DNA from 3 places in the Streptomyces asiaticus genome. Region 2 is predicted to be linked to each of the others. Evidence: riboswitches for the same ligand, from Rfam matches in the RefSeq annotation. Region 2 holds a riboswitch; each other region holds the start of a gene.
What was found. Region 2 has a riboswitch for S-adenosylmethionine ahead of KHP12_RS08850 (glutathione S-transferase C-terminal domain-containing protein). Riboswitches for the same ligand answer to the same signal wherever they lie in the genome.
Positions count from the first base shown of each region.

Region 1: it holds a riboswitch for S-adenosylmethionine, as region 2 does, so the genes downstream of both, thrC (threonine synthase) here and KHP12_RS08850 (glutathione S-transferase C-terminal domain-containing protein) in region 2, are expected to answer to the same signal.
Region 3: it holds a riboswitch for S-adenosylmethionine, as region 2 does, so the genes downstream of both, KHP12_RS36275 (aminotransferase class V-fold PLP-dependent enzyme) here and KHP12_RS08850 (glutathione S-transferase C-terminal domain-containing protein) in region 2, are expected to answer to the same signal.

Region 1 covers NZ_JAGSHX010000006.1:4,072,013-4,076,306, forward strand. Annotated here, with positions in the region: gene KHP12_RS24550 (cold-shock protein) at 44-250, opposite strand; gene KHP12_RS24555 (MoaD/ThiS family protein) at 659-937, opposite strand; gene thrC (threonine synthase) at 934-2,226, opposite strand; SAM riboswitch class I at 2,245-2,386, opposite strand; gene KHP12_RS24565 (glucosyl-3-phosphoglycerate synthase) at 2,577-3,524, shown strand; gene KHP12_RS24570 (alpha,alpha-trehalose-phosphate synthase (UDP-forming)) at 3,747-4,294, shown strand, end outside.
Region 2 covers NZ_JAGSHX010000006.1:341,136-345,429, reverse strand. Annotated here, with positions in the region: gene KHP12_RS08855 (Mut7-C RNAse domain-containing protein) at 1-464, shown strand, start outside; gene KHP12_RS08850 (glutathione S-transferase C-terminal domain-containing protein) at 588-1,433, opposite strand; SAM riboswitch class IV at 1,779-1,925, opposite strand; gene KHP12_RS08845 (PP2C family protein-serine/threonine phosphatase) at 2,050-3,198, opposite strand; gene KHP12_RS08840 (Fpg/Nei family DNA glycosylase) at 3,284-4,072, shown strand; gene KHP12_RS08835 (CU044_5270 family protein) at 4,137-4,294, opposite strand, start outside.
Region 3 covers NZ_JAGSHX010000006.1:6,673,600-6,677,893, forward strand. Annotated here, with positions in the region: gene qcrB (cytochrome bc1 complex cytochrome b subunit) at 1-814, shown strand, start outside; gene trpD (anthranilate phosphoribosyltransferase) at 992-2,065, shown strand; SAM riboswitch class IV at 2,259-2,377, shown strand; gene KHP12_RS36275 (aminotransferase class V-fold PLP-dependent enzyme) at 2,580-4,010, shown strand.

The sequences.
Region 1 (4,294 bases), 3.7 Mb from region 2:
GACCCTTCAGATTTGTTCGTTTCAGCTGCGTCGCGTCGGCGCGTCAGCCTACGGCCACGCGGACCATGTCGGCCTGCGGGCCCTTCTGACCCTGCGAGATCTCGAACTCGACCCGCTGGCCTTCCTCGAGGGTGCGGTACCCGTCCATCTGGATCGCGCTGTAGTGGACGAACACGTCCGCACCACCGTCGACCGCGATGAAGCCGTACCCCTTCTCCGCGTTGAACCACTTGACGGTGCCCTGAGCCATTCCTAACTCCCCTATTGCTGGCCCTTGCGCAGGACCGCACTCCGCGGACCCGGGTCAGACCTCACCCCCCGGATGTGGGGGGTGTGCGCCGGAACGCGTCGACCGCCGCTGAATGTATCCGTCCCAACGCCCTCTGCAACAGGTCAATCGGACGAGAATTCTGGGCACGGCCGAACGGTTAAAAGTGAGAAATTATGTGAAGTTCGGGCAAGCCGGGCCGGACACAAGGAACCAACCCGACAATTCGCGCTCACACTTTACGCACAACTTGACGAGTTCTCATATGTGGCTCCGACCCCGGAGCCGTCGGGGAATCCGGGCAACTGTATCGCGATTCCACACACGGAATCGCCCCGTCCGGTTGTCCCCGGACGGGGCGATGCCAAAGGTGAGGAGGGGGGCGCGAGGTCAGCAGCCGCCCGCGACCGCCGGGATGATCGAGATCCCGGCGCCGTCCGGGGTCGCCGTGGCCAGGCCGTCGGCGAAGCGGACGTCGTCGTCGTTGACGTAGACGTTCACGAAGCGGCGGAGCTTGCCGGTGTCGTCCAGGACGCGCGCCGAGATGCCCGCGTGGTTCTTCTCCAGGTCCGCCAGGACCTCGGCGAGGGTCGCGCCCTCGGCCGGGACCTCGGCCTGACCGCCGGTGTAGGTGCGGAGGATGGTCGGGATTCGGACGTTGACGCTCATGCGAGGCCAGCCTCTCGGAACGAGTCAAGGGTGGGGCGGATGATGGCGGAGGGACCCGTGGTGGGGGCCACCGCGTCGAGGGTCTTGAGGCCGTCGCCGGTGTTGAGCACGACGGTCGTCAGGGACGGGTCGAGCAGACCGTCCTCGATCAGCTTCTTGGTCACGCCGACGGTCACACCGCCCGCGGTCTCCGCGAAGATCCCCTCGGTGCGGGCCAGCAGCTTGATGGCGTCGACGATCTGCTCGTCGTTCACGTCCTCCACCGCGCCGCCCGTACGGCGGGCGATGTCCAGGACGTACGGGCCGTCCGCGGGATTGCCGATGGCCAGCGACTTGGCGATGGTCCGCGGCTTCTGCGGCCGGACGACGTCATGGCCGGCCTTGAAGGCGGCGGAGACCGGGGAGCAGCCCTCGGCCTGGGCGCCGAAGATCTTGTAGGGCCGGTCCTCGACCAGACCGATCGCGATCAGCTCCTTCAGCCCCTTGTCGATCTTGGTGAGCTGGGAGCCGGAGGCGATCGGGACGACGATCTGGTCCGGCAGCCGCCAGCCGAGCTGCTCGCAGATCTCGTACGCCAGGGTCTTGGAGCCCTCGCCGTAGTACGGCCGCAGATTGACGTTGACGAAGCCCCAGCCCTCACCCGCAGGGTCGCCGATCAGCTCGCTGCAGAAACGGTTGACGTCGTCGTAGGTGCCCTCGATGCCGACCAGCTCACCGCCGTAGACCGCGGCCATGACTACCTTGCCCGCCTCCAGGTCGTGCGGGATGAAGACGCAGGAGCGGAAGCCCGCGCGGGCGGCCGCGGCGCCCACCGCGCCGGCGAGGTTGCCCGTGGAGGAGCAGGAGAGGGTGGTGAAGCCGAAGGTGCGGGCGGCCTGGACGGCGATGGCGACGACCCGGTCCTTGAAGGAGTGGGTCGGGTTCCCGGAGTCGTCCTTGATGTGCAGCTCACCGGTGACGCCGAGCTCACGGGCGAGGTTGTCGGCCTTGACCAGCTGGGTGAAGCCGGGGTTCAGGCTCGGCAGATCCGCCACGTCCGCGGGGACGGGCAGCAGCGGGGCATAGCGCCAGATGCTGTTCGGACCGGCCTCGATCTGCCGGCGCAGCCCCTCCGGGTCGCCGGCCGGGAGCTCGTACGCGACCTCGAGGGGCCCGAAACAGGCCTCACACGCGAAGATCGGACCCAGCTCGAAGCGCTCACCGCACTCCCGGCAGGACAATGCGACGGCGGGGCCGAAGGCACCGGAGGTGGAGGAGGTCGTTGAGCTTTCTACTGACTGCACAGCCATGGATGGCGAGGCCCTTTCTCCTCATCTTCCTCGCGACGCATTTCGCCACGAGACGGAATTGGCACCTTCCCGAGCTGGGAGCCTCGCTGCGGAATGCGAGATCAGCTGGAGGGTTGCCGGGGCTTCAACGGGCCGTTCCCTCTGCCCCTCTGGATGAGCGGTATGGCACCGGGCGGACCCGGGGCGTTTGTCAGCACCAGCGTCGTCAGTACGTCGGTAAACGTCGAGGTCGACCCCGACATACGACGGCCATGTGCGTTGTTCAAGACTGTAACCGAAGGCCCGGATGGTTGAGGTAGCCGTCCGATGCGCGAGATGGGTCACAGCGACCACAACAGGGAGACACACAGGTGCTGGATGAGGTGGAGCGCTGGCTGAAGCGCCGCTCCTGGTCTGCCGACGACCGTCCGCTGGATCGCCTGCTGGCCGCGAAGCGGTCCGCGGCGACGACGGTGAGCGTGGTCCTGCCCGCCCTGAACGAGGAGGCCACGGTCGGCGAGATCGCCGACACGATCCGGCGTGAGCTGATGGGCGAGGCGATGCCGCTGGTGGATGAGCTGGTGGTGCTGGACTCCGGTTCCACGGACCGCACCGCCGAGGTCGCCGCGGCGGCGGGCGCCACCGTCGTCCCCCGCGACTCGCTGCTGCCCCGGCTGCCCGCGCTGCCCGGCAAGGGCGAGGTGCTGTGGCGGTCCCTGCTGGCCACCAGCGGCGACATCGTCTGCTTCATCGACGCCGACCTGCGGGAATTCGAACCGCGCTTTGTCTCGGGGATCATCGGTCCGCTGCTGACCGACCCCACGCTGCACCTGGTGAAGGGCATGTACGACCGCCCGCTCGGCGAGATGGCGGGCCAGGGCGGCCGGGTCACCGAACTGGTCGCCCGCCCGCTGCTGAATCTGCACTGGCCCCAGCTGGCCGGATTCGTCCAGCCGCTGGGCGGCGAGTACGCGGCGCGCCGCTCGCTGCTGGAGCGGCTGCCCTTCCCAGTCGGCTACGGCGTCGAGCTCGGGCTATTGGTGGACGCGCTGCACACGGTGGGGCTCGACGCGCTCGGCCAGGTGGACATCGGGGTGCGCAAACACCGCCACCAGGACGGGCAGGCGCTCGGCCGGATGGCGGCCGCGATCTACCGCACCGCGCAGCTACGGCTGGCCCGGGGCCACTTGGTGCGGCCGCGGCTGACCCAGTTCGACCGGGGCGAGAACGGCTTCGAGCCGCGCACCACGGCGGTGGACACCGAGGAGCGGCCGCCGATGATCGAGGTCCCGGAGTACACGGCGCGGCGCGCGGCGTGACGCCGGGCCGCGGCTGGGCGCCCACGGAGTGACGGCGGCTGGTCGCCCACGGCTCGGCGCCCGCGGCTCGGCGTCCGCGGAGGGTGGCGCCTCGGCGTCCACGGCTCGGCGTCCGCGCGGGATGGCGCCTCGGCGCTTACGTGGCCGGAACCGGAATAGCACCTACGGGGCAAGAAACCGTACGTACGTTTGCGCGGGGCCGCGTCTGGCTAGGCTCGCGACATGGCAGTTCCGCGCACCGCCCCGATCCTGGTCGCGTCCAACCGCGGCCCGGTCTCGTACACCCTGGCCGAGGACGGCTCGCTCACCGCCCGGCGCGGCGGTGGCGGGCTGGTCTCCGGGCTCAGCGCGATCGGCCCCGAGTCGGGCGGGGTGTGGGTGTGCGCGGCGCTCGGCAAGGGCGACCGCGAGGCGGCCCGGCGGGCCGGGGACAGCCATCTGAACCCCGGTGACACCGGCGGCCAGCAGGTGCGGATGCTCGACATCGCGCCGGACGTCTTCGCCGCCGCGTACAACGGCGTCGCCAATTCGGTGCTGTGGTTCGTCCACCATCTGCTCTACCAGACCCCGGTCGAGCCGGTCTTCGACGCGGAGTTCGCCGAGCAGTGGGCGGCCTACGAGAGCTATAACGCGGCCTTCGCGGACGCGCTCGCCCAGGAGGCGGTGGACGAGGCCGTCGTCCTGGTGCAGGACTACCACCTGGCGCTGGTGCCCGCGATGCTCCGCGAGCGCCGCCCCGATCTGCGGATCGGTCACTTCTCCCACACCCC
Region 2 (4,294 bases):
ATGTGCACCTGGGCACCCTCGCGCGGCGGCTGCGGCTGCTGGGCGTGGACGCCGCGTACGAGAGCGAGGACATCGGCGATCCCGAGCTGGCCGCGCGCTCCGCCGCCCAGCGCCGGGTGCTGCTCTCCCGCGACCGGGGGCTGCTGCGCCGTCGCGAGCTGTGGGCCGGGGCGTACGTCTACAGCGACCGCCCCGATGAGCAGCTGCGCGACGTCCTCGGCCGGTTCACCCCGAGCCTGGCACCCTGGACCCGCTGCACCGCCTGCAACGGGCCACTGGAGGACGCCGACAAGGAGACGGTCCGGGAGCGGCTCCAGCGCGGCACCCGGCGCACCTACGACGTCTTCGCGCGCTGCACGGTCTGTGAGCGGGTCTACTGGCGCGGCGCCCACCACGCCCGTCTGGAGGCCATCGTGGCCGGGGCGATGGGCGAGTTCGGCGACGCGCGGGCCGCGCTGTCCTGAGCGCCGGGCCGTGCGCCGCGCCGCCGAGCGGCGCCAACGGCCGCGGCGGGGGAGCACACTGGAAATCGTGTCCGCCCGCCTGACGCCGCACCGTGACGCCCCTCAGGACACCTCGACGTAGACTCAGGACACCTCGTCCTGGAGGGCCTCCGGAAGCGTGGTGTGGAACGCCGGATGGGCGTGCAGCCGCCGCACATAGGCGCGCAGCCGCCCATGGCGGGAGACCCGGTCGGCCGCGTCGGCGTCCAGGAGGGGCCGGTGCTCGGTGTCGAGTTGGACCAGGGCCACCCACAGGTCCACATCGGCGGCGGTCAGCTCCTCGCCCAGGGCGTACGGCGCGGCCGTCAGCCCGCGGTCGAGCCGGCCGAGGGCGGTCAGCAGCCGCTCCAGCGCCGCGTCCCGGCACTCCGCCTCGGCAGCCGTCCCGGCCTGCCGGGCGGCGTGGGTGATGTCCGCGTCGAGCAGGTCCCGGAGGGCGTCGATGTCCGTGGCGAGGGCCGCCGGGCGCAGCCGGGGGCGTCCGGTCCCGCTGTCGTCGCTGAGATGGCCGGCGAGGTCGCGCAGGATGTCGGGCGTGTGATTGCTGACGACACGTCCGGTCCAGCCGTCGCACAGCGCGGGCGCGTCCACCGGTCCGCTGTAGCGGTGCCAGGTGGCCTCGTAGGCCCCGCGCAGCGCGGCGTACGCCTCGGGGGTGTCCTCCGGGAGCCCGACGAGGGTGGTGGCCACGGTGTCCCGCAGCCCGAGCAGATCGAGGGTGATGGAGACGCGCAGTGAGAGCGGACAGCTCGCGGAGAGGTAGAGCCGATAGCGATGCGGCACCGGATAGAAGCCACCGGCGAGGTCGACGCCGATGCGGCTGCGGAAGCGGTGCGGAGGCGCGGGCGGGGCGATCCGGGGGCGGGGCGAGCAGGGGTCGGGGTCGAGAAGAGCGGCAGGACCTGAACTGACCGGAAACGTCTCGGACATGGCTCTCCAAGGCAGTGGCGGAAGCCCCGGCCACCGCCGGTCGAGGGCGGCGCCGGTGGCACGACGGAGGGGAAGCCCGCGCGGGGCACCCGCCGGGGCGGGGCCGGGACACACCCGACCCCGGCGCGCGGGGCCGCGCTCGGTGACCGTGTCGACTCGGGCCGACTCAGAGAGCTGGACTGGAGGCGCTACAGATGCGCAGCAGATCGATATGCAGCCGTCTGGTCAGGAGGCGGAGCCGGCGGAGCGGGGACAACGGACGGGAACGCCGGCGGACGCCGTCCCCGTGGCTGTCGGTCCTGGGCATCTCCACCGATCCCATCATCGGGGGCTCGCGAGGCAGCGAGACCGCGCTTGTCCCGTCCACGCCGACGGAACCTGGTCGTCACCCGGGGGCACCCCGTCGCGGGAGAAGGGTTGCCTGTCAACGAGCCGGGGCCGATGACCCACCTGAGCGGGGGTTCCGCACGGTGGGCGCTGACAATCGTGACCGTCCCTGACAGTGTCGTCGCGCTCCGCGAGGGCGTCAACCCATGCCGAAGCGGCCAACACCGGCCGACCGTACGGCGGATGTACGGCGCCGTGGCACAACGGGCTCAGAGGTGGTGCGAACGGCTCAGCGGAACGGCCGGTCCGCGCCGCCGGTGTCCCGCTCGATGAGGACCATGGCCGCGTCGTCCGTCAGCCGTCCCTCGGTGTGCCGGACCAGGGCGTGGCGCAGCCCGTCCAGGTACTCGGACGGGGTGGCGCAGTCCAGCGTCTCCATGGCCCGCTGCAGCGGAAAGAACTCGTCGTAGTCGTTGCGGGCCTCGATCACCCCGTCGGTGTGCAGCAACAGCCGGTCACCGGGCAGGAACGGAAAGGTCTCGACGCCGATCGCGGGAGGGCCGAGGAACTCCTCGAGGCCCAGCGGCGGCAGCGGGCGCGCCGGGTCCAGGGAGCGCACCTCGCCCTCGTGCATCACCAGGGGCGGCGGATGGCCGCGGTTGATCAGCCGCACCAGCGAATCGTCCGTCACCACCTGGGCGAGGAGCACGGTGACGAACTGCTCCTCGAGCTCCCGCGGATCCTGTAGCTGGGAGCGGTCCAGCAGCTCGTCCTCGCGCGCCAGCGCGGCCGCACAGCGGTGCATCACCTCGGCGAGGTCCTGCTCGTAGTGCACCGCCTCCCGGAAGGCGCCCACGACGGCCGCGGCGGACCGCACCGCGGCCAGCCCCTTTCCCCGCACATCGCCGACGATCAGCCGCACTCCGTAGCGGGTGCACATCGCCTCGTAGAGGTCCCCGCCGATCTGCGCACCGCGCTCGGCCGCCAGATAGACGCTGGCGGTGTTCACCACGCCCATCCGGGCGGGCAGCGGCCGCAGCACCACGTTCTGGGACACCTCGGCGATCCGGCGGACATGGGCCAGCTCGCGGTCCCGGCGCACCCGCACCGCGCAGGTCGCCACGCTCGCCACCGCCACCACCAGCAGGGCCAGCAGATTGGTGTACAGCTGCGGGGTGCCCCAGGCGTCGTTGTGGATGGCGGTGATCGCGCTGACCACGCCCGCCAGGACCGCCACCCCGCCGGTGCCGACCGGCCCCATGGTCACCGCCGCCAGCGCCGGCGCCGGGGAGAGCAGGGGGCCGGTGTAGAGGGTGTGCGCGGGGGAGAGCTCGATGCCGAGTACCGCCGCCAGGACCAGGAACGGCAGACACCGTGTGATCGCGAACAGCGTCTGGCTGCGACCGCTCACCCCCTGGGCGGCGCGAATGAATCGCATGATGAGGTACTTTATCCGATGAAGACCCCCGAACGGGGGCGCTCTCCGCAACGCGCGACGGAAGCCCCGGGCGTAGCCTGACGCTATGCCCGAGCTTCCGGACGTCGAGGGGTTCCGGCGGACGCTCGCCTCCTGCGCCCAGGGCCGCCGCGTCGAGCGGGCGGAGGTGGCCGATCCGGGGGTGCTGCACGGGGTGACCGCGCAGCGGCTGAAGCGCGACCTCAAGGGCCGCCGCTTCGCGGCACCGCGCCGCCACGGCAAGTGGCTGATCGCCCCCACCGACGGGCCCACGGTCGTGCTCCACTTCGGCATGACCGGGCGGCTGGTCTGCGGGGCGGACTCCGAACCGGCCGGCCGGTTCCAGCGCGTGGCCTTCGACCTCGACGACGGCCACCGCCTCGGCTACGAGGACCAGCGCAAACTCAAGGGCATCTGGCTCGCCGCCACCGACGACGACATCGACCGGATCATCGGCGACCAGGGCCCGGACGCGCTCTCGCTGAGCCGGGCCGAGCTGGACCGGCTGCTGGAGGGGCGGCGCGGACGCGTCAAGGCCACCCTGACCGACCAGGCCGTGATCGCCGGACTCGGCAATCTGCTCGGCGACGAGATCCTGTGGCACGCCCGGATCCATCCGCGGCGGCCGGTGAACGCGCTGACCGACGGCGAGCGCGATCGGCTGCACACCGCGCTGCGCGAGGTGCTGCGCGCCTCGGTACGGGCGGAGCGGGTACCGGACGACCCGGACTGGCTCACCGGGCGGCGTGACGATCCGGATCCGCACTGCCCCCGCTGCGGCAATCCGCTGCGCCGTGGCCGGATCTCCGGGCGGACCAGCCTGTGGTGCCCCCACTGCCAGCGGGAGGACGCCTGACGGCCGACCGGGCCGGCCGCGCCCCCGCGGCCCGCCCGCCCGCCCCTCCCGCCGTGGCCGGTGGTCAGGAGATGTAGGCCGTGTAGGACATCACATCGCCCGCCTTCACCCGGTACTCGGGATCGTCCTGGGTGAACGTCTCCTCGATGTCCAGCACCCTGCCGTCGTCCGGGTCGAGGGCGATCAGATAACGGCTCCCGGGGGTGCCGGTGAACCGGAATC
Region 3 (4,294 bases), 6.3 Mb from region 2:
GGTCTTCGGTGTGATCGCGGTCCTCTCCGCGGTCGCGACCATAAACCCGATCTGGACCATCGGTCCCTACCGGCCCGACCAGGTGTCCACCGGTGCCCAGCCCGACTGGTACATGGGCTTCGCCGAGGGTCTGGTCCGTGTGATGCCCGGCTGGGAGATCAACGCCTGGGGCCACACGCTCGTCCTGGGCGTGTTCATCCCGATCGTGCTCTTCCCGCTGGTCCTGTTCGCGATCGGGCTCTACCCGTTCATCGAGTCCTGGATCACCGGCGACAAGCGTGAGCACCACATCCTGGACCGCCCGCGCAACGCCCCGACGCGTACCGCGTTCGGTGTCGCCTGGATCACCGCGTACTTCGTGATGCTGGTCGGTGGCGGTAACGACCTGTGGGCCACCCACTTCCACCTGTCGATCAACTCGATCACGTGGTTCGTGCGGATCGCCTTCTTCGTCGGCCCGGTCCTGGCGTTCATCGCCACCAAGCGGATCTGCCTCGGCCTCCAGCGGCGCGACAAGGACAAGGTGCTGCACGGCCGTGAGACCGGCATCATCAAGCGGCTGCCGCACGGTGAGTTCATCGAGGTCCACGAGCCGCTCGCGCAGGAGCAGCTGCACATTCTCACCCAGCATGACCAGCCCGAGCCCTACGAGATCGGCCCGGAGGTCGACGAGAACGGGGTCAAGCGGAAGATAAAGCGTTCCCAGAAGCTCCGTTCGAAGCTCTCCAAGGGCTACTACGGCGGGGACAACGTCATTCCGAAGCCGACCCGCGAGGAGTACCACGAGATCACCAGCGGCCACGGCCACCACTGATCTCCCGGTAACCCTTCAGCGACCGGTTTCTTCATACAGCTACGCCACAGACCAGGGCCCCGGCCCGGACCGCACGGTCCGGCCGGGGCCCCGGCCGTGCGGCCGATAGGCTTGCGACGGGCCGCTGAAGTGCGCGGACCCCTTCCCTGCCCACCCCCACGGATCCAGGAGCGGACCATGGACGTTGTGACCCCCGCCGGAGGCGACAGCACCGCGACGGCCCGCACCTGGCCGGACGTACTGAGCTCGCTGATCGCCGGCCGGGACCTCGACGCCGAGGACACCGCCTGGGCCATGGACCGGATCATGCGGGGCGAGGCCACCGACGCCCAGATCGCCGGTTTCGCGATCGCGCTGCGCGCCAAGGGCGAGACGGTCTCCGAGGTGGTCGGTCTGGTGCGCGCCATGTACGAGCACGCCCGGGTGATCGAGGTGCCCGGGGCGACCGTGGACATCGTGGGCACCGGCGGCGACCGCGCCAAGACCGTCAACATCTCCACCATGTCCGCGCTGGTCGTCGCCGGTACCGGCGCGCGGGTGGTCAAGCACGGCAACCGTGCCGCGTCCTCCGCCAGCGGCGCCTCCGACGTGCTGGAGAAGCTCGGCGTCAATCTGGATATCACCCCCGAGCGGGTGGTCGAGGTCGCCGAGGAGGCGGGGATCACCTTCTGCTTCGCGGTGAAGTTCCACCCGTCGCTGCGGCATGTCGCCTCGGCCCGCCGCGAGCTGGGCGTCGCCACCCCGTTCAACCTGCTCGGCCCGCTGACCAACCCGGCGAAGGTCACCTCCCAGGCGACCGGGGTCGCCGACGCCCGTATGGCGCCCATCATCGCCGGGGTGCTGGCCGAGCGCGGATCCTCCGCGCTGGTCGTCCGGGGCGACGACGGGCTGGACGAGCTCACGGTGACCACGACCTCCCAGGTGTGGGAGGTCCGGGACGGCGCCGTGCGCCAGGAGACCTTCGACCCCCGGGACGTGGGCGTCGAGCGGGCCCCCGTGGAGGCCCTGCGGGGCGCGGATGCCTCGTACAACGCCGATGTGGCCCGCCGGCTGCTGGCGGGCGAGCGGGGCCCGGTCCGGGACGCGGTGCTGCTGAACTCGGCGGCGGCGCTGGTGGCGCTCGAGCGGGAGCCGGGGGACAAGCCGCTGACGGACCGGATCGGGGCGGGCGTGGCGCGGGCCGCCGAGTCGATCGACTCGGGCGCGGCGCGTGACGTCCTGGAGCGATGGGTCCGGGCCACCCACGCGTAGTGGGGCCCGGCGGGCCCTGGCGCCTGCGGCGGGCTGCTTTCCCCTCCCCGCCCCTTCCCACAACTGGGGCTCCGCCCCAGACCCCGGATCGGGGCTCTGCCTCTGTTTGCGCGGGTCCCTACGGCGCTCATGTCCTGTCCGGGATGCGGACAGGACATGAGCGCCGGCGTCTGACATGGCATACTCCTGCCCAGGTCACGAGCGACAGCGACTACGGCCCCGGCCCGCTGTCCGGCAACCCTCCGTCCGTGGCGGGGTGCCCCGGGTGATGACCAGGCCGCCAGGCAGCGAGGCCGGCGGCAAGCGCGGACCCCTCGCACTAGGGGTCCTGGTGGTCGAGGGAGTTCTTCCGTGATGCAGCGAATGCGCTAGGGCCGAGCGGCCCGTCTCTCCTCAATGTGCTCCGCGCGGTACAGCCGTGCGTCGAGCGATTTTCCGCGCCCTTACGGCCGGCCCGCCGCCGCCGTTTCCGTGCGCGTCACGCATTCCTCCGACCCCTTCGGGAGACCTCGCCATGTCCGCGCGCCCTGCTGCCACCGCCTCCGCACCTGCTTCCGTCTCCGCACCCGCTTCCGCCTCCGCACCTGCTTCCGTCTCCGCTGCCGCCGCCTGTGAGCCGCTGCCCGTGCTGGGCAGCGATGTCCTGGTGCCCCTGGTCACCGGCGGTGAGGTGACCTACGCGGCGCTCGACTACGCCGCCAGCGCCCCCGCGCTGCGGCGGGTCTGGGACGACATCGCCGCCTACGCGCCGTACTACGGCAGCGTGCACCGCGGGGCGGGCTACCTCTCGCAGCTGTCCACCGACCTCTTCGAGAACAGCCGTAAGGATGTCGCCGCCTTCCTGGGCTGCCGCGAGGACGACCAGGTCGTCTTCACCCGCTCCACCACCGATTCGCTCAATCTCCTGGCCGCCGTGGCGCCCCGGGGCACCGAGGTCTTCGTCTTCGAGACCGAGCACCACGCCTCGCTGCTGCCGTGGGAGCAGCGGGAAGACGTCACCGTCCGCTACCTCAGCGCCCCGCGCTCCCCGCGGCAGGCGGTGGAGACGCTGGAGAAGGCGCTCGCGGGGCGCGCCGGGGGCCCGGCGCTGGTGTGCGTGACCGGCGCGTCCAATGTGACGGGTGAGCTGTGGCCGGTGCGGGAGCTGGCCGCGGCCGCGCACGCCCACGGCGCCCGTATCGTCCTGGACGCCGCACAGCTGGCCCCGCACCACCCCGTGGACATCGCCGAGGCGGACATCGACTGGGTGGCCTTCTCCGGGCACAAGCTGTACGCGCCCTTCGGGGCCGGGGTGCTGGCCGGGCGGGCGGACTGGCTGCGGGAGGCCCGGCCGTATCTGGCGGGCGGCGGCGCCAGCCGTAAGGTCACGCGCAAGGAGGACGGCGGCGTCGACGTCGAGTGGCACACCACCGCCGCCCGGCACGAGGCGGGCTCGCCGAACGTCATCGGGGTCTACGCGATCGCGTCGGCGTGCAAGGCGCTGACCGAGGCCGGTTTCGAGGGCCTGGTCGCCCGTGAGCGGCAGCTGATCGAGAAGGTGCGGGCCGGGCTGGCCGAGGTGCCCGAGGTACGGGTGCTCTCGCTGTTCGGCGACGACGCGCCCCGGGTCGGTGTGCTGTCGTTCGTGGTGGAGGGCTGGAACAGCTCCCACTTCGCGGCGGCGCTCTCCGCGGAGTACGGCATCGGCGTGCGCGACGGTCTGTTCTGCGCCCATCCGCTGGTCCGCACCCTGCTGGACAGCGAGCCCGACGAGCCGGGCGAGTGCGGCGCGCCCGAGGCCGCGCCGGGGGAGCGGTCGCTGAACGCGATCCGGGTCAGCTTCGGGGCGGGCACCCCGGACGAGCATGTGGAGCGGTTCGTGGGCGCCGTGAAGGAGCTGGTGCGCGACGGCGCCCGGTGGAGCTACCGCACGGAGGACGGCCGCTGCGTCCCGGACCGCGGCTGAGGCCCAACGGGCCTCGTGGGGCCTTGGGCCCCTGGGCCCCCTGGGCCCCCTGGGCCCCCTGGGCCCCCTGGGCCCCCTGGGCCCCCTGGGCCCCCTGGGCCCCCTGGGCCCCCTGGGCTAAGAGTTCGGGAGCGCCGGGCCCTGCGGGGTGTCCGGGGGTTCTTCCCCTCCCCGCCCCTTCCCGCAACCAGGGGCTCCGCCCCTGGACCCCGCGATCAGCTGACCGCCTTGTGAGGGCAGGGGCCAGGGTGCCCGCGGGGCGGGCGGTGAGGGCGCGAACGCCC